Regions from separate parts of the Comamonas sp. 17RB genome, predicted to be linked through region 1. Evidence: predicted binding sites of a transcription regulator. Region 1 holds the regulator's gene; each other region holds the start of a gene.
The links. The regulator sigma-54, encoded in region 1, starts transcription at its own class of promoters, with help from an activator protein. The targets are predictions, from matches to a motif close to TGGCANGNAANCTGCTTT.
Positions count from the first base shown of each region.

Region 1 (9,850 bases):
CGCACAAAGTGTTCATTTTTTTGCGCGGGCAGGGTACGGGAAGCCGGTCGGGGGGCATGGCAGCGCTGTGGCTGCGGAGGGTGGGGGCATCCGCAGCCCGCGGGATGCCCGGTTTCTGTTCCGTGCGGCCCTACTCGATCGTCACCAGCCAGCCGCCGAGCGCGCGGTGCACGGTGATGGGCAGGGTCTCGGCCAGCACGGTGAGGGCGCGGTCGGTGTCGTCCAGTGCATAGGTGCCATAGACCTGCAGGGCCGCCGCACGCGGCGCGATGCGCAGCACGCCCGGGCGGTAGGCGCGCAGCGCCTGCACCACCTCGGCCAGCGGCTGGTCGTGCACCTGCAGCATGCCGTGCCGCCAGGCGGCCGTGCCTTCGGGGCTGAGCGTGTCGGCATCCTCGATGTCCGTGGCATTGAAGCGGGCGCTGTGCCCTTCGTGCAACAGGCGCTGCTGGCCGCTGGCGGTGGTGATTTCCACGCTGTGCTCCAGCATGCCCACCAGGCTGGAGGTGTCCTGCAGGCGCACGGTAAAGCGGGTGCCCAGGGCCTGCACCTGGCCATGCACGGTGTGCACGGTGAAGGCCGGGCCGAGATCGGCCCGGGGTGTGGCCTCGGCCAGCAGGGCGCCCTGGCGCAGCCGGACGCGGCGGTGGCCGGGGCGGAAATCCAGGTCCACGGCCGAGCGCGCATCCAGCGTGAGGCGGCTGCCATCGGGAAGCAGAAATTCGCGCCGCTCGCCGGTACCGGTGCGCAGGTCGGCGCTCCATTGCGCCACGGGCTGGTGGCGGTCGGCCAGCCAGGTGGCGCCCACGGCCACGCCGCCCAGGCCCAGGGCCCCGCGCAGCACCTGGCGGCGTTTGCGGGTGCGGGACTCGGCACGGGCCAGGGTGTCGCTCAGCAGGCGCCCGGCGGCGGGCTGCGGTACGCGCAGCCGTTGCAGCGGCGCCTGCAGCTGTTCCCAGGCGGTGCGGTGCTGCGGGTCGGCGTCCAGCCACTGCGCCAGGCGGTTGCGCTCGGGTGCGCCCATGTCGCCGGAATGCAGCTGTACCAGCCAGCCGATCGCGGCTTCGGTGGCGCTGTCCAGTGGGGTACTGGCGCGGCTAGCCATGGCGGGCCGCCCGGGGGACGCCTGCCTGCTGCTGCAGTTGGGCGATGGCAATGCGGCGAAATGCTTCGGTCATGTGGCGGCGCACCGTGCTGTGCGAAATGCCCAGCTGCTCGGCAATGGCATGGTAGGTCAGTCCATCGAGCTGGCTGAGCAGAAAGGTCTGCCGGGCCTTGAGCGGCAAGCCCTCCAGGGCCTGGGCAATGGTTTCCAGCGTTTCCAGCAGCAGCGCACGCTCTTCGGGGGAAGGGGCCAGTTCGTCCTGGCGCTGGGCCAGGGCTTCGAGGTAGGCGCGCTCCAGCTCGCGCCGCCGCCACAAGGTGAACAGCAGGCGCTGGGCAATGGTGGTCAGAAACGCGCGCGGTTCGTCGATCCGCATCGGCTGCGGCGCAGCGACCACCCGCAAAAAGGTTTCAGACGCCACGTCCTGAGCCTCGGCCGTGTTGCGCAGCCGGGCCTTCAGCCGGGACAGCAGCCAGGGGTGGTGCCCCGCGAACAGTTGCTGGGCCTGCTGCATGGGGTCGAACGGCGGATGCGGCGGGGACATGCGGGCGATTCTATTCTTGAATGAGAATGATTGTTATTTGTTTGGTGTGGTGTAGTGGCATCGCCACGGTGTGCGGGGGAATGGCACGCTGGCGGCGCCCCGTGGCGGTCAGCGAAGTTTTGTGAAAATGTAAAAAGAGGAGCTGTTTGTGTATGTGGCGCAAGGGCGGATGCCGCTTTTCGGGGCGTTTCAGCGGGCCCCGGCTCCCTCTGCCCGGCCCCTGGCCGACAGCACGGCCTCAAGGGTGTGGCCACGGGCCGCCGGCAAGATATGGGCAGCCACGTAAAATCCCCCGATGCTTTCCGTCAAACAGGATTTGCTCGCAGCCCTGGCTGCCGAGCTCGAAACACTTTCGCCCGGCGCCGGCGCCCGCGCCGCATTTGAAAACCCCAAGGTGGCAGCCCATGGCGACTTCGCCTGCACGGCGGCCATGCAGCTGGCTAAGCCTCTGAAGGCCAATCCCCGCGCACTGGGCGAACAGCTCAAGGCCGCGCTGGAAGCCACGCCCGCGTTCCAGCAGTGGGTGGATGCGATCGAGATCGCCGGTCCTGGCTTTCTGAACATCCGCCTCAAGCCTGCTGCCAAGCAGGAAATCGTGCGCGAAGTGCTGGCGCAGGGCGCCCGCTTCGGCTTCCAGGCCGACCGTGGCGAGAACGTCCTGGTCGAGTTTGTCTCCGCCAACCCCACCGGCCCGCTGCACGTGGGCCACGGCCGCCAGGCGGCGATTGGCGATGCCATCAGCAATCTGTATTCCACCCAGGGCTGGAAGGTGCACCGCGAGTTCTATTACAACGACGCGGGCGTGCAGATCGACACCCTGACCAAGTCCACCCAGCTGCGCGCCAAGGGCTTCAAGCCCGGTGACGAATGCTGGCCGACCGACAGCGAGAACCCGCTGGCCAAGAATTTCTACAACGGTGACTACATTGCCGACATTGCCCAGGCGTTCCTGAACAAGGAAACCGTCAAGGCCGATGACCGCGAGTTCACCGCCAACGGCGATGTCGAGGACTACGACAACATCCGCAACTTTGCCGTGGCCTATCTGCGCAACGAGCAGGACAAGGATCTGCAGGCCTTCAACCTCAAGTTCGACGAGTACTACCTCGAATCGAGCCTGTACCAGAACGGCCATGTGGAAGACACGGTCAAGCGCCTGATCGAAAGCGGTCACACCTACGAGCAGGACGGGGCACTGTGGCTCAGGTCCACCGACTACGGTGACGACAAAGACCGCGTGATGCGCAAGACCGACGGCACCTACACCTACTTCCTGCCGGATGTGGCCTACCACATCCAGAAGTTCAAGCGCGGTTACGGCAAGGTCGTCAACATCCAGGGCACCGACCACCATGGCACGATCGCCCGTGTGCGCGCCGGTCTGCAGGCGGCCAATGTCGGCATTCCCCAGGGCTACCCCGACTATGTGCTGCACACCATGGTGCGCGTGGTGCGCAATGGCGAGGAAGTGAAGATCAGCAAGCGTGCCGGCTCGTATGTGACGCTGCGCGATCTGATCGAGTGGACCAGCAAGGACGCGGTGCGCTTCTTCCTGCTCTCGCGCAAGCCCGACACCGAATACACCTTCGACGTCGATCTGGCCGTGGCCCAGAACAACGACAACCCGGTGTACTACGTGCAGTACGCCCATGCCCGCATCCAGTCCGTGCTGCGCGCCTGGCAGGAAGCCGGCGGCGCGGGCGTGCCTGCGCTGGAGAAGGTGGACCTGTCCGCGCTGGAAGGTCCACAGGCCCAGGCACTGATGCTGCTGCTGGCCAAGTACCCCGAGATGCTGAGCGCCGCCGCCGCAGGCAATGCCCCGCACGACGTGACCTTCTACCTGCGCGATCTGGCCTCCAGCTACCACAGCTACTACGACGCCGAGCGCATCCTGGTGGACGATGAAGCGGTCAAGCTGGCGCGTCTGGCCCTGGTCGCCGCCACGGCACAAGTGCTGCACAATGGTCTGGCGGTGTTGGGCGTGTCCGCGCCCGAGCGTATGTAAGCATTGACTCGCAAAACTATGAAGACCAAGCAACGTGGCGGAACCCTGATCGGGCTGATCCTGGGCATCATCATCGGCCTGGGGGCCGCTCTGGCAGTGGCGGTCTATGTGACCAAGGTGCCGGTGCCCTTCCTGACCAAGACCCCCAAGGACACCGAGGCCAAGGAAGCCGAACGCAACAAGAACTGGGACCCGAACTCGCCGCTGTACGGCAAGAACCCGGCCAACCAGACGCAGACGCAACCGGTGACCCAGCAGCCCGTGGCGCCCACTGCGCCGCCGGTGGCCACGCCCACCACGCCACCGACCAGCGGCCCTGCCACGGGTGTCAGCACCCCGCCGGCCACACCACCGGTGCAGGACGCCAAGAAACCTGACGGCAAGGCCTCTTCGGCCGACCCGCTGGGGGACCTGGCCAACCAGAAGCTCAAGCAGTCGGAAGCCAAGGCCGCCGCTGCCTCGGGTTCGGACGGTTTCGACTACTTTGTGCAGGCGGGTGCCTTCCGCACCCAGGCCGACGCCGATGCCCAGCGCGCCAAGCTGGCCATGCTGGGCTGGGAAGCCCGCGTGAGCGAGCGCGAGCAGAACGGCCGTACCGTGTTCCGGGTGCGGGTGGGTCCGTTCGGCAAGCGTGATGACGCCGAGCAGCTCAAGGGCAAGCTCGACGGCGCCGGGGTGGATTCGGCCCTGGTGCGCGTGCAGCGCTGACCGGCAGAACTTTTTGCCACGGCCCGGCTCTGACTGGGCAGTGAATATCCCCTAACAGGAGTAGCTTTGATGAAACGCCGTGAGTTTTCCTTGGCCGTCACCTCGGTCGCATCTGCCATGGCCCTGGGCGCCACTGCGACCGCCCATGCCCAGGCCGCCGCCCCCAAGGAAGGCAAGGACTATGTGAAACTGTCCAAGCCCGCCACCACCGAGGCACCTGCCGGCAAGGTGGAAGTGGTCGAGTTCTTCTGGTACAGCTGCCCGCATTGCAACGCTTTCGAGCCGGCATTCGCCGCCTGGAAGCAGAAGGCTCCCGCCCATGTGGTGGTGCGCCGTGTGCCCGTGGCCTTCAACGCCAGCTTCGTGCCCCAGCAAAAGCTGTATTTCACGCTGCAGGCCATGGACAACTTCGACGCCATGCACGTCAAGGTGTTCCACGCCATCCACGTGGAGCGCAACAAGCTGGCCACCGATGACGCCATCTTCGAATGGGTGGGCAAGCAGGGCGCGAACGTGGCCAAGTTCAAGGAGATCTACAACTCCTTCACCGTGGCCAACCAGGTGCGCAAGGCTTCGGCGCTGCAGCAGGAATACGATGTGGAGGGCGTGCCTTCCATGGGCGTGGCCGGCAAGTTCTACACCGACGGCCCCCGTGCCGGCAGCATGCAGAACGTGCTGAATGTGGTGGATTACCTGGCCAACCAGAGCCGCAAGGCCTGAGCGGTCCCGCTTTCGCCCGGCAGGGCCTGACCGCCCTGCACACAGCCCGCTTTCCAGCGGGCTTTTTTGTGTCGATTTCCCTGCGAGTCGCCCACAGGGCAGCCCTGGGGAAAACCAGTGCCCTACAATGGCTGCAAGATTCATGCCTTCTCACATGACACGCAAACTCCTCCCGATACTCGCGCTGACGGTCCTGGCAGCTGCCATGGGCACGGCACAGGCCGAAAAGGCCGATCGCAACAAGCCCATGAACATTGAAGCCGATGCGCTGCACCATGACGAGCTGCAGCAGGTCAGCACGTTCACGGGCAATGTGGTGTTGACCAAGGGCACCATCGTGCTGCGCGGCGCCAAGCTGGAAGTGCGCCAGGACGCCGAGGGTTACCAGTTCGGCAAGGTCTGGGCGGCCCCCGGCAAGCGCGCGTTCTTCCGCCAAAAGCGCGACACCCAGCCCGGTGCACCCGAAGAGTACGTGGAAGGCGAAGGCGAAATCATCGAATACGACGGCAAGAAGGACGATGTGCGCCTGATCCAGCGGGGCCAGCTGCGTCGCTACACCGGCGCCACGCTGAGTGACGACATCACCGGCAACATCATCACCTACAACAACCTGACCGATGTGTTCACCGTGGACGGCAACCGCCGCGCCACGCCGGGCAGCGAGGAAGCGGCTGCCGGCTCCGGTGGCCGCGTGCGCGCCGTGCTGGCGCCCAAGACCCAGCCCCCGCAGGCCCCGGTGGCGCCGAGTGCGCAGCCGCTCAAGCCTTCGGACACCATGAAATTGCGCAACCCGTGACCCGCTCTTCCGACACCCCGACCGCCCCAGGCGCCAGCAGCCGCCTGGAAGTGCACCATCTGGCCAAGTCCTATGGCAGCCGCAAGGTGGTCAAGGACGTGTCCCTGGCCGTGCAGAAAGGCGAAGTGGTGGGCTTGCTCGGCCCGAATGGCGCGGGCAAGACCACCTCGTTCTACATGATCGTGGGCCTGGTGCGCAGCGATGCCGGCGACATCTACATCGACGGCCATTCGGTGGCGAACATGCCCATCCACCAGCGTTCGCGCCTGGGCCTGTCCTATCTGCCGCAGGAAGCCTCGATCTTCCGCAAGCTCAGCGTGGAAGACAATGTCCGCGCCGTGCTGGAGCTGCAGCAGGACGAACAGGGCAAGCCCCTGACCAAGGCCGAGGTGGAGCGGCGCCTGACCGATCTGCTCAAGGAGCTGCGCGTGGACCACCTGCGCTCCTCGCCGGCGATTGCGCTGTCGGGTGGCGAGCGCCGCCGCGTGGAAATTGCCCGGGCCCTGGCCACGCAGCCGCGCTTCATCCTGCTGGACGAGCCGTTTGCCGGTATCGACCCCATCGCGGTGATCGAGATCCAGCGCATCATCGGCTTCCTGAAGGAGCGCGGTATCGGGGTGCTGATCACCGACCACAACGTGCGCGAGACGCTGGGCATCTGCGACCACGCTTTCATCATCAGCGACGGCCATGTGCTGGCGCAGGGCACACCGGAAGAGATTGTGGAGAACGCCGACGTCCGGCGGGTCTACCTGGGCGAACATTTCAGGATGTAGCCCGCCACTTCCGCCGCCACGACACATACAAGATCACAGAGAGGGAGCGTCGCGTTGAAGCCTGGTTTGTCACTGCGGGTGTCGCAGCATTTGGCGCTGACGCCGCAATTGCAGCAGTCGATCCGCTTGCTGCAGCTGTCCACGCTGGAGCTGGCGCAGGAAGTCGAGCAGATGCTCGACGACAACCCGTTTCTGGAAGTCGACAGCGACGACGCCCCCCGCGAAGACTTCGGCCTGTCCCAGTCGGATACGCCGGCGCAGAGCGATGACTATGCCGCCGATGGCGCGCTGACGGCAGGGGCTGCGGAGGCGCCCGCCGACAGTGCGGAAGGCCCCGGCAGCACGGAATACGATGCCCCCGACTGGGAGGGCGACGGCACCAGCGAACTGCGCCCCGATGACAGCGAATGGGGCGGCGATGCCCCGGCGCGCAACGCACAGGGCGGCGATGGCGATGAAGTCAGCGCCCTGGATCTGGCCCGTGCACATGAATCGCTGACCGACCACCTGCTGCGCCAGTCGCTGTCGCTGCACCTGTCCGAGCTGGACCGCTATGTGCTGCGTTTCCTGATCGAGAACCTGAACGACGACGGCTACCTCGAAGAGTCGCTGCAGTCCCTGGCCGAGGGCCTGGCCGGCACGGACGACCCGGAACAGCTCGACGAGCTGGTGCACCGCTTCACCGTGGCACTGCGGCTGCTGCACAGCCTGGAGCCGGTGGGCGTGGGCGCCCAGGGGCTGGCCGAATGCCTGCAGTTGCAGCTGAACCATCTGCTGCAGCGCGGTGAGGCCGAGGCCAGTGTGGTGGAGACGGCGCTGACCATCTGCGCCCAGCCGCTGGACCTGCTGGCCCGGCGCGATGTGCGCCGCCTGATGCAGGCCACGGGCAGCAGCGAGGAGCGCACCCGCATGGCCATGGCACTGATCGCCCGGCTGGAGCCCCGGCCCGGCCGGCGCTTTGTCAATGTGGAGCGCAACATCATCGTGCCGGACGTGATCGTCACCCGCGCCGGCCGCCGTGCCAGCGAAGGCACGCCCCAGTTCAACGTGCAGCTCAACCCCGACGTGCTGCCGCGTCTGCGCGTGCACGATGTGTATGCCGGTGCGCTGCGCGGCCACAAGGGCAGCGAAGGCCATGCCGGCCTGCAGCAGCGCCTGCAGGAGGCGCGCTGGTTCATCAAGAACGTGCAGCAGCGCTTCGACACCATCTTGCGGGTGTCGCGCGCCATCGTGGAGCGGCAGAAGAACTTCTTCGTGCACGGCGAACTGGCCATGCGCCCGCTGGTGCTGCGCGACATCGCCGACGAGCTGGGCCTGCACGAGTCCACCATCAGCCGGGTGACCACCGCCAAGTACATGGCCACGCCGCACGGCACCTTCGAGCTCAAGTATTTCTTCGGCTCCGGGCTGGGCACGGAAACCGGTGGCAATGCCTCCAGCACGGCGGTGCGGGCGCTGATCAAGCAGTTTGTCTCGGCCGAGAACGCCAAGAAGCCGCTGTCGGACAGCCAGATCGCCGAAATGCTCAAGGAGCAGGGCATCGAATGCGCCCGTCGCACCGTGGCCAAGTACCGTGAGGCGCTGAAGATCGCGCCGGCCAATCTGCGCAAGACGCTGTAAGCGCAGCGGGGCTGCAGAGGGCTGCGGGACGCCCGGTGAGGCCACAGCCTGCGGTGGCGGAGCCCCTGCGGGCATGCTGCGTTGCCGCAATCCCCCAGACCCGTGCAAACCGGCTGGGCAGCGTCGGCAGTTGGAGGTATCGTGCAGCCATCCTTGGTTCATTCCGCACATGCCACGGCCGTTGGCAGCAAAGGAGACACCCCATGGTTGCACCGCTTTCTTCTTCCGCGCTGCCTCGCAAGCTGCTGTCGGCGCAGCCCGAACCCGATCACCCGCACAGCGTGGCCCGCATCGCCGTGGTGGGCAGCCTGCACATGGATGCGGTGTTGCACCTGGAACGCGTGCCCCGGGCCGGGGAAACCGTGATGGCCCACAGCCTGCGCTACCTGCCCGGCGGCAAAGGCGGCAACCAGGCAGTGGCCTGCGCACGCCACGGCGCCCAGGTCACGCTGTTTGGCTGCGTCGGCCGCGACCACCATGGCAACAGCCTGCGGCTGGCGCTGCACGACGCCGGCGTGGACATGGACCATGTGCAGGTGCTGGACGGGGTCTCCACCGGTGCGGCCATGGTGCTGGTGGAGGGCAATGGCCAGAACCGGATCTGCGTGGTGCCCGGCGCCAATGTGCTGCTGGAGCTGCCGGATGAGGCACTGCTGAATGTGCTGGCCCAGGCCGATTTCGTGCTGCTGCAGCGCGAGACCTCGGACAGCGTGTTGGAGCAGGTGCTGGAGGCGGCCCGCAGCGCTGGCTGCCGCGTGGTCTTCAACCCTTCACCGGTGCGCGAGCTGCCCGAAGCCTGGTGGCCCCTGGTCCACACCCTGGTGGTCAATGAGGTCGAAGCCGCCGCCTACAGCGATCAGGTGGTGGACAGCCCGGCCACGGCAGCCGACGGCGCCCAGCGCCTGCTGGCGCGGGGCGTGTCCCAGGTGGTGGTCACGCTGGGCGCTCAGGGGGCGGTGGCCGTGTGCGGCGGGCGTGTCAGCACCCATCCCGCGCTGGCCTTGCCGGTGCTGGACACCACGGGGGCGGGCGACAGCTTTCTGGGGGCACTGGTCACCCGGCTGGCCGAAGGCCATGCCCTGGGCGACGCCGTGCAGTGGGGCATACGTGCCGCCAGCCTGTGCATGGGCCAGGTGGGCGCCCAGGCTTCCATACCGCAGCGCGCCCAGGTCGAAGCCCTGGCCGGTGGCGTGGCCAGCCCGCTGCATGTGCAGTAGGCGGCGGGGCGAGCACGCCAGCCGCCGTGCCGGGCTGCAGGCGTGCCGTGCTCAGCGGGTGCTGCCGTCGCAGTAGGCGTGCCAGCCCGCCGGGGTGTTTTCAAAGCCGCGCTGCAGGGCCAGCTCCCAGGGGCGTTCGCAGCTCTTGGTGCGTTCGCACCAGGCATGGCCGGTGGAAGGCTTGCAGCCATGGCTGTCGGTGCGCTTGCCCAGAATCGGCGGCTCCGGGGTTTCGTCCAGCGGCTGGGGTTCGGCCACAGCAGGTGCGGTGGCTGCGGCGGGCATGGCCTGGCCGGCGGTGGCAGGCGCTGCCGGCTGGGTGGGCGCGGACTGGCAGGCGCTGAGCAGGGCCAGGGCCG
Region 1 is NZ_JASHHY010000013.1:19,586-29,435, forward strand. Features, by position in the region: gene QM470_RS20215 (FecR domain-containing protein) at 131-1,105, opposite strand; gene QM470_RS20220 (sigma-70 family RNA polymerase sigma factor) at 1,098-1,649, opposite strand; gene argS (arginine--tRNA ligase) at 1,945-3,654, shown strand; gene QM470_RS20230 (SPOR domain-containing protein) at 3,673-4,362, shown strand; gene QM470_RS20235 (thiol:disulfide interchange protein DsbA/DsbL) at 4,432-5,082, shown strand; gene lptA (lipopolysaccharide transport periplasmic protein LptA) at 5,237-5,878, shown strand; gene lptB (LPS export ABC transporter ATP-binding protein) at 5,875-6,654, shown strand; gene QM470_RS20250 (RNA polymerase factor sigma-54) at 6,709-8,274, shown strand; gene QM470_RS20255 (ribokinase) at 8,478-9,491, shown strand; gene QM470_RS20260 (hypothetical protein) at 9,543-9,850, opposite strand, start outside.

Region 2 (9,850 bases), on a different contig from region 1:
GGCGACCGGTGCGGGGAAAGGCTTCCACCAGCGAAAAACGGGTGCTGGCGTGGCGCGGGTCATAGGACTCGGGCCAGTCCAGCCGCGCCAGGCCGCGCAGCAGCGTCTGCGCCGGCTGGGCGGGAGCGTCGGGTGGGGCATCGTCGGGGTGCAGCGCATGGTCCACATCGATGTGGCCCGGGACCCAGCCGCGTGCCAGTGCCAGATAGTGCTTGTGGGCGCGGTGTTCGGCAAACGCCGCCGTCAGCTTCTGCGTGGCTTCCTTGTGTAGGCCAAACACCAGCACGCCACAGGTGCCCTGGTCCAGCCGGTGCACGGGCCAGACATGGCGGCCAATCTGGTCGCGCAGGTGCTGCAGCACAAAGCGTGTCTCATGGCGCGCCAGCGCGGTGCGGTGCACCAGCCAGCCTGCGGGTTTGTAGACCACCACCATGTCGTCATCCTGGTGGAGGAGGTGCAGCAATTCGGGACCGGCCGCCGCATGCGGTGGCTGGTCATTCAGCGGCAGGTCGGTGGGCAACAGGGGCAGGACATCGGGCACAGGCATGGCGGCAGAACGCGAACGGGCAGGCCCCAGGCCTGCACAGCCCCGCAGTGTAGGCGCTGGACTGCCACCGCATGGCGGCAGGGGCTGCTGTGCCAGCGGCGGCCACCGGAGAGGGGCCGCAGGCCGCTCAGATGCCCAGCTTGAGCGTGCCCTTCATGATGCTGTTGTGGCCGGGGAAGGAGCAGAAGTAGGTGTAGTCGGTGCCGGCTTTGAGCTTGGCTACCGGAATGTCCACCTGGGTGCTTTCACCGCCGCCGATCAGCTTGCTGTGGGCGATGACGCGCGTGTCCTGTGGCTTCACGTAGTCATTGGCCACGCCGGCGCCAATCCCGTCGGTGGCGACGGCTGCCACATCGCCCGGCACGGTCAGCACGAGGTTGTGGCCCATGGCCGTCTTGGGCAGCTTGCCCACGTGCTTGAGCGTGACCGAGAAGGTCTTGCAGGCGGCGGGCACGGACAGCGTCTTGACGTTGAACTGCATGGCGTCGTTGCTTTCCACTGTGGCGCTGCAGTCGGCTGCCAGCGCGGGCGCAGCGACAAAGGCCGTGGTGCAGGATGCAATGGCGCACAGGGTGCGAAGAAGGGTCTTCATGGTGTAAGCGGATATGGGGCCTGGCGGCGTACCGCCGTGGCCGGAACAGAGGGCGGGCGGAGGGGGGCTCCACCCGGATCGGGAGCAGCCACCGCAAAGAATGGCTGCAGGGGCGGCTTACCTGGTGACCGACTTGGCGCCGCGCACGGCCACCACTTCGATTTCCACCAGGTAGGCGGGGTTGGCCAGGGCCGCAATCTCGAATGCCGAGCGCGATGGCAGATGGGGTTGTTCGGCGGTGCCGAAGAACTGGGTGTAGCCCTTCATGAAGCCGGCAAAGTCCATCTTGTTGCCCTTGGCCGGATCCTTGACCAGGAAGACCTGCATCTTGATCACATCGGACATGGTCAAGCCCATGGACTTGAGCTGGGCGTCAATGCTCTTGAGCACGTTGACGGTCTGGCCTTCGGTGTCACCGCCGTAGGCTGCCGGGTCGTTGGCGGCCTTGCTCTTGTCCTGCATGGCTGGCACCTTGCCCGACAGGTAGATCGTGCTGGCGCCGGGCGGCACTTCCACCGCGTTGGAGATGGGGAAGCTGGAGTTGGGGATCTTGTAGCGGATCAGCTCAGGACTCTGGCTGGCATTGGTGGCACAGCCGGCCAGCAGGGCTGCGGCGCCCAGGGTGGAGATGAACAGGGTGGTGCGCAAAGACATGCAAATACCTCAATCGATAGGGTCGGTGCCGAAGAGCGGCCCGGGAGTGGGGAAAGAAGCAGGGCTGCAGCGCAGTGCGGCCCTGCCGGGGGAGCGGTTTACTTGCGGAAGAGCTTCACGTCATCGGCCTTGACCGCATCGGTGAACTGGTTGCCGAAATGCGTGCGCACGTAGTTCACCACCTCTGCCACCTGCTCGTCGTTCAGGCGGGCGGCAAAGCTGGGCATGCCGTGCAGGCCGTTCATCACCACGCCGACGGGGTAGGCGCCGGCCGCCAGCTTGGTGTTGCCGGCCAGGGCTGGGTAAAAGCCTGCGCCCTTGCTGCCCTGGCCCTGGGGCATGTGGCAGCCCTGGCAGATGGCCTGGTAGATCTTGTCGCCACCGCGCTGGGTGTTGATCTGGCGGCTGTCGGAGAACCCGGCCTGCAGCGCCGCCACCTCGGCTGCGGGGATGGCCATCACTTCGGTGGCCGTGCCGGTGGCAGGGGCCGCCAGTGCAGGCAGACTGCACAGGCTGGCCAGCAGCAGGGCGGCGGCGCTGAGACCACGGGAAGAATGCGTGTTGCTCATGGTGTTCAATTCCTTGTCGTGGGGGCCGCTCACAGGGCGGCAGCCTTGGCGTGCAGGCGCTGCACGGCGTTCAGCGACGACAGCACGGCACCTTCCTGCCAGGCAGGGATGAAGGAGATGTGTTCGCCCGCCAGCACCAGGCGGTTGTCGATCTGCGCCATGTTGTCGTAGTGCTGTTCGCGCAAGGTGTCGTTCCAGGCGCCAAAGCAGCCCTGTATCCAGCCCATGCGGTGCCAGGCCACGGAGACGCCGTTGCGGAATTCCTGCTTGTACTGGGGGTGGATCTGGCTGCCGTATTCCACGGCCAGGCGGATGCGTTCCTTGGGTGTCAGCGACGAGAAGCGGTAGGCATTGGTGTTCTCGAAGGCGTAGGCGCCCAGCAGCACGGCGGGGCCGGCGCTCATGTAGTCGTTGGAGGGGTAGGAGATCTGCTGGATGGGCAGGTCGGTGTTGGTGATGCCGCCGTAGATGCGTTCATCCTCCTCCCAGAAGCGGCGCTTGAATTCCAGGCCGATCTTCATGGAGCTGCCGTAGGGCAGGGCCTCGATGCCGGCGCGCATCTTGTCCCCGACCTGGATGTCCATCTGGGCGAGGATGGAAGCCGGAATCGTGCACACGCACCAGTCGGCCTGGACCTGCTGCGGCGCACCGTTGCGGGTGTAGCTGACGGTGACGGACTTGTCGTTCTGCGCAATCTGGGTAACGCGGGCGTTGTACTGGATGGCCTGGCCCAGGTCCTTGGCCAGCGCCTTGGGCAGCATGTCCATGCCGCCATGGGGCTGGAAAATGGTGCTGTGGAATTCGGTGAGGTTGCCGGCGCCGATCTGCGACCACAGGTTCGACTGCAGCACGTCGTGCAGGGCGATGGGCTGGGAGGCCTTGGCGCGGTCCATCAGGCCGCCGCCCGGGTCGATGTCATAGCCGCGGTATTCGCTGGTGTGCAGGCTGGCGGCGTAGCGGTATTCCTTGTCCAGCGCGCCGTAGCTCTTCAGCGCGGCCAGCAGCTTTTCGGCGTCTTCCTTGCGGATCGCGGCATCCAGGGCGCCCTGGTTGGTGGCCTTGGCCAGCAGCTCCGACACATGGCCGCGGAAGTCGGTGGAGACATGGCGGAAGCGCTGGGGCTTGCCGCCAAACGCCTTGCTGCTGTGCACATAGGCGTTGTGGTTGACCTGGTTGAACACGTCCAGCTGGATGCCGTAGCGGCGGTACAGGTCCATCATGGCATGGTGGTTGTGGGGAACACGCCAGGGGCCGGGATTCAGGTAGTTGCCCTTGGCAAACCCCACGGTCTGCGTGGTGCCGTCCAGCTCGGTGAAGCTGTCGCCACCGCGCAGCGTCCAGGCGCGGCCACCCGCGCGGTTCTGGTACTCCAGCACGGTGACCTTGTAGCCGGCGTTGCGCAGTTCCACGGCGGCCACCATGCCGGCCAGACCGGCACCCAGCACGACCACGGAGGCCCCGGGCTTGGCCTTGCCCAGCTGGATGGGGCCGGTGTAGCTGGATTCGGCCGCATGGCCCAGGGAAGTCATGGCCTGGTACATCACCGAGCCACCGGCCACCTGGCCAATCATCGAGAGCAGTTTCCGTCTGGTAAGTGGAGTTTTTTGTTCTGGCATAGGTCAGCTTGCTTTCTGTTGACGGCCGCGCGGGAAGTACGCAGACCGCCTTGGCTAGTGCAACTCGTATGCCAGCTTGGATAGATCCAGAAAGCGCATGCAGCTATTAAATTTGCACCGCTATGGTTGTGGTGCGCACCAATGCCGTGATGCAAAAAGCTACTTTGGTGCAGCTTTGTGAGCGAGTGTATGAACTCGTTAATTGATGTGTTTGGGGTCGGGCCGTGCCGCGTTGCGCTGCCTGCGCGGGGCGCAAAAAAGCCCGCTTGGAAGCGGGCTGGTGGTGGGATGCGGCTACGATCCCAGGACCTGCAGCGAGCGCTGCAGGCAGCGGTGATTCATGGAGAGGGGTGGCTGCTGGAGCGGGCCGCGTCTTCCAGCCGGTCCACACTGCGCAAGGGCTCGAACACCCGCATCCAGGTGCCCACCACCCCCAGCGTGCACAGGCTGCCGGCAATGGCCGCCGGCACGGCACCAATGGCCGATGCCATGGCGCCGGCACGGAACTCGCCCAGCTCGTTGCTGGAGCTGATGAACAGCATGTTCACCGCATTCACCCGGCCGCGCATGGCGTCGGGCGTGGAGAACTGCACCAGGGCCGAGCGGATGTAGACGCTGACCATGTCTGCCGCCCCGGCCACCGCCAGGCAGGCCAGCGACAGCCAGAACCAGTGCGACAGCGAGAAGATCAGGTTGGCCATGCCGAACACGGCCACTGCGGCAAACATCACCTTGCCCACATGGCGCTGGATGGGGCGGGTGCTCAGCCACAGGCCCATGGCCACCTCGCCCACGGCCATCGATGAGCGCAGCATGCCCAGCCCTTCGGGACCGGTGTGCAGCACTTCCTTGGCATATACCGGCAGCAGCGCCACCACGCCGCCCAGCAGCACTGCAAACAGGTCCAGCGAGATGGTGCCCAGCACGATGGGGCGGCTGCGGATGAAGCGGATGCCTTCTGCGGCGCGCTGCCACATCGTGCCTTCCAGCGGCTGGCGTGGTGCGGCATAGCGCACGGGCACCACGGCCAGCAGCAGCACGCCCAGCACCAGGGCGATGGCGCACACGGCATAGGTCAGCTCGCCGCCACCCAGGCCATACAGCAGGCCGCCCAGCATGGGGGCGGCAATGGCCGAGGTGCGCATCAGCATGCTGTTGGTCGCCAGGGCCTGGGCCAGGTGTTCGCGCGGCACGATCTGGGGCAGCAGGCTTTGCATGGCCGGGCTGGTGAAGGCGCGGCTGCAGCCAAATAGCACCAGCACGGCGTAGATGCCGCCCACCCCGTGCTCGCCCAGCGTGGTCAGCCACAGCAGCAGACCGGCGCACAAGGCTGCCACGCTCCAGCTGACGGCCAGGATGCGCTTTCGGCTCATGCGGTCGCTCAGATCCCCGGCCGGCACCAGCAGCAGCAGCATGGGCAGGAACTGCGCCAGGCCCACCAGGGCCAGCGACAGCGGGTCGCGGGTGATGTCATAGACCTGCCAGGCCACGACGATGGCCTGCATCTGCTGGGCAAAGAAGCCCAGCATGCGGGCGGCGAGAAAAGGAACAAAGCCCGGCTGGCGCAGCGCGCTGCCGTGCACCGGTGTGGGAGCGGTAGAAGACAAGGGGAGACCCGTCGAGGAAGGCAGAAGCGCTGCATTCTGGCGCATCTGCCGACTCCATGCCGCCACCTGCGCGTCATGCCACGTTCCTGCCATGGCCGACAATGCGCGGCTTGCAAGGGGGATAGGCATGGTCAAGGGTGTGCTGGCATCGGTGCTGGCTTCGGTGATGTTCGGGCTGCTGTATGCCATGGCGCCCTGGCTGGCTCCGCTGGATGGCGAGCAGATCTTTGGCTGGCGCGTGGTGGTCACCTTGCCGTTCACCACGGCATTGCTGTGGCTGCTGCAGGAGCAGGGTCAGTTGCAGGCGATGGCCGCGCGGGTGCGCGCCCAGCCATCGTTGGTGCTGGGGTTGCTGGCCAGCGCGGCGCTGCTGGGAGTGCAGCTGTGGCTTTTCATGTGGGCACCATTGCACGGCAAGGCCCTGCCGGTGTCGCTGGGCTATTTTCTGCTGCCGCTGACCCTGGTGCTGGCAGGGCGCTTGCTGTTTCATGAACGCCTGACCCGTCCGCAGCTGCTGGCTGCGGTGCTGGCCAGTCTGGGCGTGGCGTGGGAGCTGTGGCGTGCGGGAGGGCTGACGCTGGAAACGGCGATCGTCTGCCTGGGCTACCCAATCTATTTTGCGCTGCGCCGCAAGCTGGGTACAGACCACCTGGGCGGGCATTGGCTGGACATGGCGCTGCTGGTGCCGGCCGCGCTGTGGTTCATGGCCCGTGCGCCATCGGGCCTGCTGGTGTGGCAGTCTGCATCGCATCTGCAGGCCATGCTGCCGCTGCTGGGGGTGGTCAGTGCCGCCGGACTGGCGCTGTACATGCTGGCCAGCCGCTGGCTGCCCATGGGCTTGTTCGGTTTGCTGTCCTATGTGGAGCCGGTGCTGCTGGCCCTGGTGGCGCTGTTGCTGGGTGAGCAGCTGGCTCCCGGACAGCAGCCGCTGTATATCGCCATCTTTGCGGCGGTGGCGGTGCTGGTGGTGGAAGCGGTGGTGCAGCTGCGGCAGGAGCGCCGCCGGAAAGCGGTGTAGACACGGCTGTCCTTGCGCGCCGGCTCGAAGGAGCGGCCTGCCGGGTCGGCGGCATTGCGTGCCGGATGTGATGAAAAAACGGGCAGTGGCGCCAAAGCCATGCTGGGCGTGGCCTGGGCCGGTTTACAGGCCAGTTATCCACAAGGGCGCCCACACGCAGTGGGCATAAGTCCGGGCAGCACCTTGGAGGGGCGAGCGCTGTGGGCGGGTGCGTTCTGCCTCCGTGATTTTTCTGGACCGGTGCACTTGGTGCCTGGCGGCTGTCCCACCAGCATAGGCATCCGCAGTCGCTGGCGGTGAAACACCATGGATCGGTACCGGAAACCGTTCGGCGGGAATGTAGGAAAGTGAGGGCGATCTGGCGCTGGCAGTCTGACTTCCAGATCATGCTGACTATTCCTACATGTCCATGGGGTGGGCTATTGAACAATCAATTCCATAGCAAAGGCGTTTTCGACATACCGCGCTCAACCGATACAACGACAGAGGCAGACCATCATGACAATGCAATACATCGGCGCACTCCTGGGTCGTGAAGCCGTCATCGACTTCCCTGAAAGCACTGCCGAAGTCCGTTACACCGTGCGGGGGGATCTGCACTGGAGGGTGCGCGACAAGAACGGCAACATCACGCAAGGGCATGAACGCCTGAGCTATCTGCAACTGTCCGATACGCTGCACTTCCTGAACTGGATCGAAAAGACCGGCTTCACCGTGAGCCAGCTCATCGATACCGAAAACGGTACGGTCAAGGCATTCTGGTCCTATGCCGATGACCAGAGCGAGCGTGGCCACCGCGCTTCCATGTTTGTGGACGGCAAGTTCCGTTTCAACTGATAGCGGGTTGCCCCGCTGGTGGGCGGGGCCGGGAGCTGAATTCCCGCAGGCCAGGCGAATGCACGCTGCGTTCTTCGCCGCCAGGGGAGCAGACAGGAGAGAGGGAAATTGAAATCGGGGTTATGGCTGCCTACCGTGCAGCCGTTTTTTTGTCTGCGTCTTGCCTGTGTTGTGTCTGGGTTTTGTTTGCGAGCGGTCTGCAACTCCGCTGCCCACGTGCAGCAGTGATGTCCCGTCACCGGGCCTGTGACCCTGGTGCAAACCCTTGATGAACCCCGGCAAAACACTGCGCCCAAAGAAAAAAGCCATGCAGGGGCACTGCATGGCTTTGGAGAGGGCTGCGATGGCGACGCAGGCCGCTGGATGGTGGCGCGTGCGGGGCGCCGGTCAGCGTGGCTTGACGATTTCCGACTCCACCACCATGTCCAGCACATAGACATAGCGCGAGGCATCGGCCGGAACCTGCTTGCGCTCGTAGCGTTGCACGCGCAGCACGTTGCGCACGCCGGGTTCATGGCGGTAGCCTTCGATCTCGGTATAGAACAGCTGCCAGGGGCCGACTTCGGTCTTCAGGCCGCGGCTGTCGTACTGGACCGAGCGCGCCTTGAGGCACTGCATGGGGGCCACGCCGCTGCAGGCTTCACGTTGCGGTGCCACTTCCAGGAATTCGCGCACGCCTTCGCTGCCGTACAGCGTGGCGGGCGTAGGCTTGCCCTGCAGTTCCCAGCGGCCGCCGTCCTTGAAGGTCAAGGTCAGCGTGGGGGCGGCAGGACCTTCGGCCGTACGCAGCTGCCAGCTGTCGAGCTGGGCCAGGCGCTGTGCCACGCGTTGCTCCAGTTCCATCAGCGGACGGTTGTTGCAGGCGCGCATGGTGGACACCAGCTGTTCCACCAGGATGCGGTTGCCGTCCAGCGTATAGCGGCCGGCCAGCTGGTTGCACAGGTTGTGCACGCTCAACATGCCTTCGCTGGTGAAGTCCAGCTGCACATCCTTGCCTTCCACGCCCGGGCCGCTGGGTTTCCAGCCTGCCTGCTCTGCGCCCTGGGCCGTGCTGGCGCGCTGCAGCAGCCAGTGGTGGCCGCTCAGAATGCGGGCGGCGGAGGGCGTTTGCGATGGAGCAGGACGGGTCTGGGTCACTGGAGAAGCCGAGGAAGATGAAGCCGAGGGCTGGGCGCAACCGGCCAGCAGACCCAGGCACAGGCTTGCGACGGCGACAGGTTGCCATGTGGCGCGCAGCGCATGGGAAGAGGGTGTCAAATGTTTCACAGTGATGGGACAGGGTGAATGGACGGAAGTTCAGTCTCGTAGGCGGATTGGTGCTGCAGCGTCGCAGCAGCCGCCCTTGCTATGTCAGACAATAGCTTGATCTTCGCCCAGTCGTGTATCTGGTTTGTGCGTGTATTCCACGTAAATGGCAAACAAATGTATTGCGGTGGGTGGTGCACATGGAGGGAACCTTGCGTGCCATCGGCCCTCCTGTCCGGGCGCCATCGTGGGCGAGATAAAATGTCCTGCCTGGAGCGTGTGATGGCCTCTCGTGGCCGGACTGCAGCGTGGATCCTTCTGGAAGTCCCGTGCAGCCAACTCACCGCAGGCTTGCATGCATACCGCATGCGGCGCGATATGGAGTGCATGGGGTGCGGATGAGAGCAACTGGGCAAATACAAGGGCTCGCAACCAGAGCGGGATGGGCAATCGCCATGGCGGCAGCCGCCATGCTGGCAGGGTGCGGTGGCAAGTCCACGCTGCAGACCCTGCCGCCGCAGGAAAGCTTCACGTCGGCTGCCACCTTCTCGCGCATGTTCGATGCGCGGGCCGAACAGACCTGTGAAGCCGCGCGGCGCGCCTTGCTGAGCCAGGGCTACATCATCGACACCAGCCGCAAGGACCTGGTGGAAGGAAACAAGAATTTCCAGCCCGAGGCCGAACGCCATCTGCAGATGCACATCCGTGTCGTGTGCGCTGCCGAGTCGGCCGATGGCAAGCTGAGTGTGGGTTTTGTCACTGCCTTGCAGGACACCTATGCCCTGCGCAAGGCCAGCAATTCGGCCAGTGTGGGGGTCAGCGCACTGGGCTCGCTGTCGCTGCCGTTCTCGGCGGGGCATGACTCCATGATCAAGGTCGGCAGTGAAACCATCCAGTCGGAGCGTTTCTACGAAAGCTTTTTCGAGTTGATGCGGCGCTATCTGCTGGTGGACGTGGCAGATGGAACGCCTTCCTCTGTCGAATCGGCCAGTTCGAAAAAACCTTGACACCTGGCGCGCACGCCGTCGTTGTGCGCCACCCTGTCGCAGGCAATGCGGCGGGACAGGTTGAAAAAATCTTTTCGGGTCGGCGCATCCCGCAGATGCCCACCAGCCTGTGACTGCGACTACAGGCACAGGCTCCCCTGACTGGCTGCGGCCGCTTT
Region 2 is NZ_JASHHY010000006.1:296,010-305,859, forward strand. Features, by position in the region: gene QM470_RS12955 (pseudouridine synthase) at 1-433, opposite strand, end outside; gene azu (azurin) at 675-1,139, opposite strand; gene QM470_RS12965 (RidA family protein) at 1,257-1,793, opposite strand; gene QM470_RS12970 (c-type cytochrome) at 1,892-2,362, opposite strand; gene QM470_RS12975 (flavin monoamine oxidase family protein) at 2,392-3,933, opposite strand; gene QM470_RS12980 (MFS transporter) at 4,317-5,630, opposite strand; gene rarD (EamA family transporter RarD) at 5,713-6,603, shown strand; gene QM470_RS12990 (MoaF-related domain-containing protein) at 7,102-7,440, shown strand; gene QM470_RS12995 (META and DUF4377 domain-containing protein) at 7,828-8,706, opposite strand; gene QM470_RS13000 (DUF2242 domain-containing protein) at 9,141-9,692, shown strand.
Region 2: QM470_RS12975 (flavin monoamine oxidase family protein) is a predicted target of sigma-54. The motif match lies at 4,035-4,052, and genes of this name have one in related genera.

Region 3 (9,850 bases), on a different contig from region 1:
CAAGCTCAGTGCCTGGCCGGGGTGCGTTCAGGGAAAAAACAAGAGCAGGCGACGCGCGCTGCAGAGGCCCTGCATCCCATTATGGGCATGAATCACGGCCGATGGGCCGGTTCGTCGGGGATGGACACCGGCGCAGGCGACGGCCTAGCAGGCCTGGCGAGGGTGACAGGGATGCAGCCCGGCAGCACGCCCCCGTCACCTGCAGGAGGCACCCAGACAAAAAAAGGCGGCCCGGAGGCCGCCTTTCTGGATTGCCTGGAGGGCCCGTGCCGCGAGCGGCAGGCCCCCACAGGGCTTACAGGGAGTAGTACATGTCGTATTCGACAGGGTGCACGGCCTGACGGAAGCGGGTCACTTCGCCCATCTTCAGTTCGATGTAGGCGTCGATCATGCTGTCGGAGAACACACCACCCTTGGTCAGGAAGGCGCGGTCGGCGTCCAGGGCTTCCAGAGCCTGGTCCAGGCTGTGGCAGACGGTGGGCACCAGCTTGTCTTCTTCCGGAGGCAGGTGGTACAGATCCTTGGTGGCGGCTTCGCCGGGGTGGATCTTGTTTTCCACGCCGTCCAGACCGGCCATCAGCAGTGCTGCGAAGCCCAGGTAGGGATTCATCAGTGGATCGGGGAAGCGGGCTTCCACGCGGCGGCCCTTAGGGTTGCTCACGTAAGGAATACGGATGGAAGCGGAACGGTTCTTGGCCGAGTAAGCCAGCTTCACGGGCGCTTCAAAGCCGGGCACCAGACGCTTGTACGAGTTCGTACCGGGGTTGGTGATGGCGTTCAGGGCACGGGCGTGCTTGATGATGCCGCCGATGTAGTACAGGGCGAAGTCGGACAGACCGGCATAGCCGTCACCGGCAAACAGGTTCTTGCCGTCCTTCCACACGGACTGGTGCACGTGCATGCCGGAGCCGTTGTCGCCAGCGTAGGGCTTGGGCATGAAGGTCGCGGTCTTGCCGTAGGTGTTGGCCACGTTCCAGATCACGTACTTCTGCAGCTGGGTCCAGTCAGCGCGTTCCACCAGGGTGGAGAAGCGGGTACCCAGTTCGTTCTGGCCAGCGCCCGCCACTTCGTGGTGGAACACTTCGACCGGAATGCCCAGGGATTCCAGGATCAGGGACATCTCGGCGCGCATGTCTTGCGTGCTGTCGACGGGAGGCACGGGGAAGTAGCCGCCCTTGACGCGGGGACGGTGACCACGGTTGCCGGTTTCGAACTTGGTGCCGCTGTTCCAGGGGGCTTCGTATTCTTCGATTTCGAAGAAGGGGTTGTGGGGTTCGGTACCCCAACGCACGCCGTCGAAGATGAAGAATTCGGGTTCGGGACCGAAGTAGGCGGTGTCGCCCAGACCGGAAGCCTTCAGGTAGGCTTCAGCGCGCTTGGCCACGGAGCGGGGATCGCGGTCGTAGGCCTTGCCGTCACCGGGTTCGATCACGTCACACTGCAGGATCAGCGTGGTTTCTTCAAAGAAGGGATCGATGTTGGCGGTGCTGGGATCGGGCATCAGCAGCATGTCCGAGGCTTCGATACCCTTCCAGCCGGCGACCGACGAACCGTCGAAAGCGTGGCCCGACGTGAACTTGTCTTCGTCAAAGTGCGACAGGGGCACGGTCACGTGCTGTTCCTTACCGCGGGTATCGGTGAAGCGCAGATCGACGAACTTGACGTCGTTCTCCTTCACAATGCTCATCACGTCTGCAACGGTCTTAGCCATCAGGTATCTCCTGGAAAAGCGCTTGAAAAAAGTACGGGGGATGCAAAGCAGAATGCGTGCCAGGGCCGCAGTTGGACTGCCTTCCCTGGGTGCAGTGGCGCCGCGCACCGAAAACCACTGCCATGCACCCCTCGATAATCACCGAGTTGGTGCAAAAAAGCAGAGTACGCTTGTCGAACTTTTAAATGCACTATTTTGGTGCGGTCAAGCACCTAAATAGTGCCGAAGTCCAACCACATGCTCCGCATCGCAGGCCGTCAGTGTAGCCGCGCCCAGGGCTGTAGCGAAGGCTTGCACCGGTTTCGCACGCCATTGCGCCGCCATCCTGGTGCGCTGCCGCCCAGCCTGGCTCAGGGCACGCGCACCGCGTCCGGCGCCGCCCCCTGGGTGACGGCCTCGCGCCGCAGCTGTTCCAGCGCGGCCAGGCAGAAATGGGCAAACCACAGCGACGACAGCGCGAACACCAGCGCGTAGATCCAGATGGCCAGCGGCACCAGCAGCCAGAACAACGCCACGAACACCACGCCCGAGGCCCAGACCACGCTGGGCGCAGCCCCCATCACCCCGCAGACCACGCCCATGCCCAGCAGCGGCATGCGAAAGCGCGTGAGCACGGCCTGGCGCTCGGCCTGGCTGGCATGTTCGGCCAGGGCGTCGAAGGCCATCACGCGGTAGGTGAGCCAGCCCCACACCAGCGGCGGCACCACCAGCACCAGCGGCGGAATGAACCACAGCGGGATGGACAGCACCAGCACCACCAGGGCAATCAGCGTGGAGCCCAGGGCCCAGGCCAGCGCCTGCCACCAGTGACCGCCCTGCTTGCGCTCCAGCAGGGGAAAGCGCCGCTCGGCCACCCATTCCACCAGCTTGGGCGTCATGAACAGGGACACCAGCATCAGCACCAGCACCACCAGCAGCCCGGTGGCCGCCAGCACCAGCAGCACGGCGCCCAGCACCTCGACGCCCCAACTCAGGCCGCGCTCCTGCATCCAGTGCCAGACCGCGCCCAGCCAGCCCACGCCTTCCAGTGTTTGCACCGTCCAGTGCAGCGCCGGCTGCCAGAACAGCCACGACAGCAGGCCGGCCAGCAGCGCCATCAGCACCAGGGGGAACAGCGACCAGGCAATCACCTTGCGGTGCAGGCAATTGCCCAGCGCGCGGACAAAGGAGGCTATCAGCAGGTTCATGTCCCGCAGCATAGCGGTCTGTGCGCACAAAGCCATAGGACAGCGGCCACTTTGCCGCCGTGCCTACCCGGGCGCCCTGCCCTCTGGCCGCTCAGGCGCGGTTCAGCAGCCGCAGCAGGCCCTTCCACTGCTGGGACCAAAATCCCTGGCCGTAATCGCGCAGCTGGCCCTGGGCATTGGGCTGGACCTGGTCGCGCACGCCGGTGGGGTCCCAGCGCAGCTCGAAGTTGGCCGTGCCCCACAGCATGTCCCACCAGGGCAGCAGCACGCCAAAATTGTTGCCATGGGCCTTCTGGTTGCGCACCGGGGCCCGCATTTCATGGCCGATGCCGATGGTGTGGTGGCGACGGTGAAAACGCGGGCTGACCCACAGGCGCTCGCCCACCGTGCCGAACCAGACGCGCAGATTGGCGTGCTGAAAGCTTTCGCTCAGCTGCGTCAGCGCCACCAGCAGCACGAACTGCGCCGGCTGCACCCCGATCAGCTGGGCCACCACCACGATGATGCTGTCGCGCACCACATCGTCCAGCAGGTGGTTGCGGTTGTCGCTCCACATGGTCATCTGGCGCTGCGAATGGTGCAGCGCATGCAGCTTCCACCACCAGCCCCAGCTGTGCTGGCCACGGTGGATCCAGTAGTCCAGCAGGTCGAACACCAGCAGATAGAGGATGAAGCTGATCCAGGCCTTGTCCGTCACGCCCGGCCACAGGCCTTCCAGCTGGAAGGTGGGCAGGCCCCAGACATGCAGCTGGCCGAACAGGTCGTTCCACAGCGGCTCGGTGGAAAAGAACAGCGCCACCCGGAACAGGCCCAGCCGGTGCACCAGGGTGTAGAGCATGTCGACGCGGATGGCGCGGCGGTCGGTCACCGCCTCCACCGGGCGCCAGCGCTGCAGCGGGGCAATCACCAGCACCAGCACCAGCAGTTGCAGCAGTCCCACCAGCAGCCAGCCGGTGGCCTCAAAGGCGTCTTCCATCAGGCTGGCCATCCCGGCGTAATACAGCACCGGCTGGACCACGCCTTCGTACAGGCCTTGCTGGGCCTGGCCAAACCATTGGGACAATGTCTCCCACACCATGTTCTTCCCTCATTGCGGCGGATCCTGCTGTCCGCACTGTAGTCCTACGGCTGGCGTGCAGCCGCCGGCGCGGCGGTGTGACCCTGCACCCAGGCACGGTAGTCGGGGTGCTGGTCCAGCGTGCGAAAACAAAAGCCCTTGGCCTGCAGGCCAGTGATCAGTGGCTCCAGCACCGCCGGTGCCCACGGATCCTTGCGCGACCAGATGCCCAGGTGGGCCAGCAGCACATCGCCCGGGCGGATGCGCGCCAGCGCCTGCTGCAGCAGCGCGGCGTTGCTGAACTTCTCGCTGGACAGCTCGTCCCCCAGAAAACCGGCCGGCGACCAGCCCACGTGCTTGAAGCCGCAGGCCTCGGCCGCCTGCAGCAGCTGGGGCGAGGTCTTGCCACCGGGCGCACGCCACAACGGCAGCGGTGCCTGGCCGGTGGTCTGGCGCAGCCAGTCGCTGGACTTGCGGATCTCGGCGCAGTACTGCGCGGCGCTGAGCGTGACGGTCTGGTCCTTGTGCGCGCCCTGCGAAGGCCGCACACGGAAGGAGCGGTCCGCCGCCGTGCCCAGGTCGCCACGCCAGTAGGTGTGGTCCCAGGTGTGGCTGGCAAAACGGTGCCCTTCCTGGGCGCGCGCCTTCCACCAAGGCGCCCAGTGCGTGCCCAGGCTGCCGTCGCCCTGCTGCGTGGTCTCGTTGGCAGCAAAGAAGGTGACGCGGACCTGGTGGCGGCGCAGCACGTCGGCCACCAGATCGGCCACGCCCATGTGGCCGGTGTCGAAGGTCAGATAGACCGGTTTGTCACAGTCTTGCGGGGCGGGTGTGCTGCTGCCACTGGCGTGGACAGGCAGACACAACGCAACCAACACCCCGGCGGCCATGCGTGTGGCAGGCAGATAGGCGACCATGCACCCTCCTCGCGGTCTGGCAGTGTTCAGCGCGGCGAGTGGGCCAGGGTCCACACGCCGTGGGGCGACTTGCCCACATTGACCTGGCGGACCACCTTCTTTTCCACCATGTCGATCACGCTCAGCTTGCGCGCCCAGCGGGAGGACAGGTAGATGTAGCGCAGATCGGTGGTCACGTCCATGCAGTCCGGACCGCCCGGTGCGGGGTAGTTGTCCACCACGGTGTGGGTGGTCATGTCGATCTTGCTGATGGTGTTGGCCACGCGGTTGCTCACCAGCAGGTGGCGGCCGTCGCCCAGCGCACGGAAGGCGTGTGCGCCCTTGGCCGTGGGGATCTGCCCCACGCGCTTGGCCGGCGTGGCCGTGGCGGCGGGGTTGATGCTGAACACCTCCACGCCGTCGCTGCCGGTCAGGCCGATGAAGATGAACTTGCCATCGGGGCTGCCGTACAGGTCGGCCGGCATGGAGCCCGTGGGCACACGCCACAGCAGCTTTTGCGTGTGCAGGTCGATGGCGACCAGCTCGTCGCTGTCCTGCATGGTGGAGTAGATCGTGGTGCTCTTGGCGTCGATCCACAGGTGGCTGGGGGTCTTGGCCGTGGGAATGCGCTGCACCAGCTGCGGGTTGCTGCCATCCCAGCGGTAGATGTCCACGTGGTTCAGGCGGTTGGCAGCGGTGATGAACCACTTCATGTCCGGCGAGAAGCGCAGGTGATAGGGGTCGACGATGTCGCGCACCGTGCGCTGGATGACGGCCGTGCGCGGGTCGACAAAGGTCAGCGTGTCGCCCGTGGCATTGGCCACGATGATGGACTTCTCGTCCGGCGTCAGGTACAGGTGGTGCGGCTCCTTGCCGGTGGGCAGGCGCGCGGTTTCGGTCCAGGTGGCGGGGTCGACCACGCTGATGGTCGCATCCAGCGAGTTGAGCACGAACACCGGAGGCGGCTTGCCGCCGGCAGCCGGTGCAGCAGTTGCAGCAACTGCCACGGGGGCGGGGTGTGCCGCCGCGCCGGATGCCGTCGAACCCGCGGACACCTTGGCGGGTTCAGACGCGCCGAACAGGTTGGAGAAAACTCCAGCCATGGCCGGCGTAGAGAGCGAACCCAGCAGCCACATCAGGCTCTGGCGCTTGGAACGGGAAACCGCCACAGGGACACCACTTTCAAAAATGAGCCCGCAGTGTATGCCTGCCGCAGGGGCTTGCAATGGCAGTGTAGTGCCGATGGGGGACATCACGCATTTTTGCGACACCGACCCGGGGCCATATCCGACGCAGCGCCTGTGCTGCAGCCGCAGCGACCACTCCCTCCAATCGATCCCGGGACTTACAGCCACCAACGTGGTTAGCTATATTTTTATGAGCACTAAATACCCGGTATATGGCGACTTCAAATAAATTATTGGCTTAGATCACCATTACACCTGTCTAAGGTGCTCACTTTTTGATATACGCAGCCTGCAATCGGAGGCTGCATACCGATAGCCAGGCTATGGGCCTGGTCAGACCCCAATCCCGCAGGCGCCATGCAAAAAGGCCCCTTGCGGGGCCTTGTGCGGAGTGGAAGGCACCGGCCTTCAGACCGGTGCCGAGCCGGGGCTCAGACCTTCCACTTTTCCAGCAGCTTCTCGGGCGACAGGTTGTCGTAGCCTTCGAAAGGCTGGTGGATCCAGGGGTTGGTCGGCAGGTCTTCCACCGAGTAATCGGCCTGGAAGGTGGACACGCCCTTGGTCCAGATCACGGCGGTACGCAGCTCGGTGATGGGCTGGTAGTTTTCCTTGAGCATCTTGACCACGGCGTTCAGCGTCACGCCGGAGTCGGCCAGGTCGTCGACCAGCAGCACGCGACCGGCGATCTCACCCTTGGGGGTGGCGATGAAGCGGCCGATGTCCAGGTGGCCACGCACCGTGCCGGCTTCGGCGCGGTAGGAGCTGGTGGACATGATGGCCAGGGGCTTGTCGAAAATGCGGCTCAGGATGTCACCGGGACGCAGACCACCGCGTGCCAGGCACAGGATGGTGTCGAACTGCCAGTCCGATTGGTGGATCTTGATGGCCAGCTTCTCGATCAGGCCGTGGTATTCGTCATAGCTGACGTACAGGTGCTTTCCGTCTTCAGTCAACATAGGTTGGCTCCGGTCTCTCGCGTGTGGGGTGGTTGGCTGGTGCACAACGCTCAGGCAGCGCTGTAGGGGTTGTGCATCAGGATGGTGTGATCGCGGTCGGGGCTGGTCGACACCATGGCGATGGGCACGCCCGTCACTTCGGCAATACGGTCCAGATAGCGGCGGGCATTCACCGGCAGCTTGTCGTATTCGGTCACGCCCACGGTGGAGTCGGTCCAGCCGGGGATGGATTCGTAGATGGGCTTGCAGCGCTCGATGTCGTCCGCGCCCAGGGGCAGCAGGTCGATCTTTTCACCGTCCAGCTCGTAGCCCACGCACAGTTGCAGCTCTTCGATGCCGTCCAGCACATCCAGCTTGGTGATGCACAGACCGGACAGACCGTTGATCTGGGCCGAGCGCTTGAGCAGCGCGGCATCGAACCAGCCGCAGCGGCGGTAACGACCGGTGGTCACACCCATTTCGGCGCCCACGGTGGACATCACGTAGCCGGGAGTGCCTTCCTTGCGCCATTCCAGTTCGGTGGGGAAAGGACCGCCACCGACGCGGGTGCAGTAGGCCTTGGTGATGCCCAGGATGTAGTGCAGCATGCCCGGGCCGACACCGGCGCCAGCGGATGCATTGCCTGCCACGCAGTTGGACGAAGTCACATAGGGGTAGGTGCCGTGGTCCACGTCCAGCAGCGTGCCCTGGGCGCCTTCGAACAGCAGGTTGCCGCCTTCGGCGTGCACCGCATTCAGTTCGCGCGACACGTCGGCGATCATGGGCTTGAGCAGTTCGGCGTGGCGCATGGCTTCGCTGTAGACCGCGTCAAACTGGACTTCGCCATCCTTCATGTAGGGAGCCAGGGCAGCGCCGAAGTCGAAGTTCTTGGAACCCAGCACGTTCACCAGGATGTGGTTGTGCAGGTTCAGCAGTTCGCGCAGCTTGGTGGCGAAACGCTCGGGGTGCTTGAGATCCTGCACACGCAGGGCGCGGCGGGCGATCTTGTCTTCGTACGAGGGGCCGATGCCCTTGCCCGTGGTGCCGATCTTCTGCACACCGCCTTGTTCGCGGGCCGCTTCACGGGCCACGTCCAGTGCCTGGTGGAAAGGCAGGATCAGCGGGCAGGCTTCGGACACGCGCAGGCGCTCGCGCACTTGCACGCCGGCCTTTTCCAGGCCTTCGATTTCTTCAAACAGCTTGCCGACCGACAGCACCACACCGTTGCCGATGTAGCACTTCACGCCGGGGCGCATGATGCCGCTGGGAATCAGGTGCAGCGCTGTCTTCTTGCCGTTGATCACCAGGGTGTGGCCGGCGTTGTGACCGCCTTGGAAGCGGACCACGCCTTGGGCACTTTCGGTCAGCCAATCGACCAGCTTGCCCTTGCCTTCGTCACCCCACTGGGTGCCGACTACGACGACGTTGCGACCTTTGCTTGCTTTCATGTCTAAATCCGTTGAAATGGAAAAATGCCTCAGAAGGCTTGTACGACCCATTGCCCGGCACGCAGCACAAGCTCCCGATCGCAGTGGAATTCATCAACCTCGCTCTCGTGCCCAGGCAGCACGCAGACCACAGTTTCCCCTTGGGCGCGCAGTGCGGCAATCGCCTGCGCCAAACTGGCATCGCTGGCCCCCCAGGGCGCACGCACCGCCGCCTTGAGCGGCCGCGCAGGCACCACCGCCACCAGCTGCTTGATGTCCAGCGAGAAGCCGGCGGCAGGCCGGTTGCGGCCGTATACGGCGCCCACTTCGTCGTAGCGGCCACCACGCACCAGCGCATCGCTGGCGCCCGGGGCATATACCGCATAGCGGGTGCCGCTGTAGTAGGCGTAGCCGCGCAGGTCGGCCAGGTCCACGGTCACCTTCACATCGGAAGGCAGCTGGGCGGCAAACCACTTCAGGTGGGCGATCACATGCTGGGCACCGGGCACGCGGGCCAGTGCCTTTTCGGCTTCGTCCAGCACCTGCACGTCACCGTACAGCTGCAGCAGGGCTTGCAGGCCCTCACGCGAAGCCTGGGGGAAATTCCGGGTCAGCTCGGCCAGGCTGGTGGCGTCCTTGGCCGCCAGCGCCGAGTGCACGCGCTGCAGCACGCTGGTTTCGACCATCACGCCCGCCAGCAGGCTGCGCACGATGCGCACATCGGCCAGGTCCACGCTGTAGTCGCTGACCTGGGCGCCCTTCAGGCAGGCCAGGGCCAGCTGCAGCGCTTCCAGATCGGCTTCCGGGCCGGCATGGCCATAGATTTCAGCGCCGAACTGCAGCGGCTCGCGGGTGGCGCGGGGACGGTCCGGCGTGGTGTGCAGCACCGGGCCGCAGTAGCACAGGCGCGCGACGCCGTCACGGTTGAGCAGGTGGGCGTCGATGCGCGCGACCTGCTGCGTCATGTCGGCACGCAAGCCCAGCGTGCGACCGGACAGCTGGTCCACCAGTGTGAAGGTTTGGAGATGGAGCGCTTCGCCAGAACCCGTCAGCAGAGACTCCAGGTACTCCAGCAACGGTGGCATGACCAGCTCGTACCCGTAGCTGCGGGCGGTATCGAGCAGTCCTCGACGCAATTCCTCGATGTGCCGTGCCTCGGAAGGCAAAACATCGGCGATGTGATCCGGCAGGACCCAAGCAGACATGGAAAAAGGGAGAGGCTGTTAAAAACGTGATTCTACCGGCTATCACTGCGCGCACCCAAAACCGGCCGCCGCAAGGCCCAGCCCGTACGCACGTTATTGCAACAACAGCAGCAGCAGCAGGCCAACTGCGATACCCAGCAGACCGATGAAACGCAGCTGGCCTTCACGCAGGGCCAGCATCTGGGAGAACGCCCGGCGCCAGGCGCCAGGAAAAAGAAAAGGGCCTAAGCCCTCGATGACCAGCACCA
Region 3 is NZ_JASHHY010000005.1:14,826-24,675, reverse strand. Features, by position in the region: gene glnA (type I glutamate--ammonia ligase) at 296-1,711, opposite strand; gene QM470_RS10250 (EI24 domain-containing protein) at 2,062-2,898, opposite strand; gene QM470_RS10245 (sterol desaturase family protein) at 2,990-3,976, opposite strand; gene QM470_RS10240 (polysaccharide deacetylase family protein) at 4,021-4,869, opposite strand; gene QM470_RS10235 (YncE family protein) at 4,896-5,951, opposite strand; gene QM470_RS10230 (phosphoribosyltransferase) at 6,467-6,991, opposite strand; gene QM470_RS10225 (adenylosuccinate synthase) at 7,042-8,418, opposite strand; gene QM470_RS10220 (ATP phosphoribosyltransferase regulatory subunit) at 8,448-9,602, opposite strand; gene QM470_RS10215 (DUF2065 domain-containing protein) at 9,696-9,850, opposite strand, start outside.
Region 3: glnA (type I glutamate--ammonia ligase) is a predicted target of sigma-54. The motif match lies at 1,756-1,773, and genes of this name have one in related genera.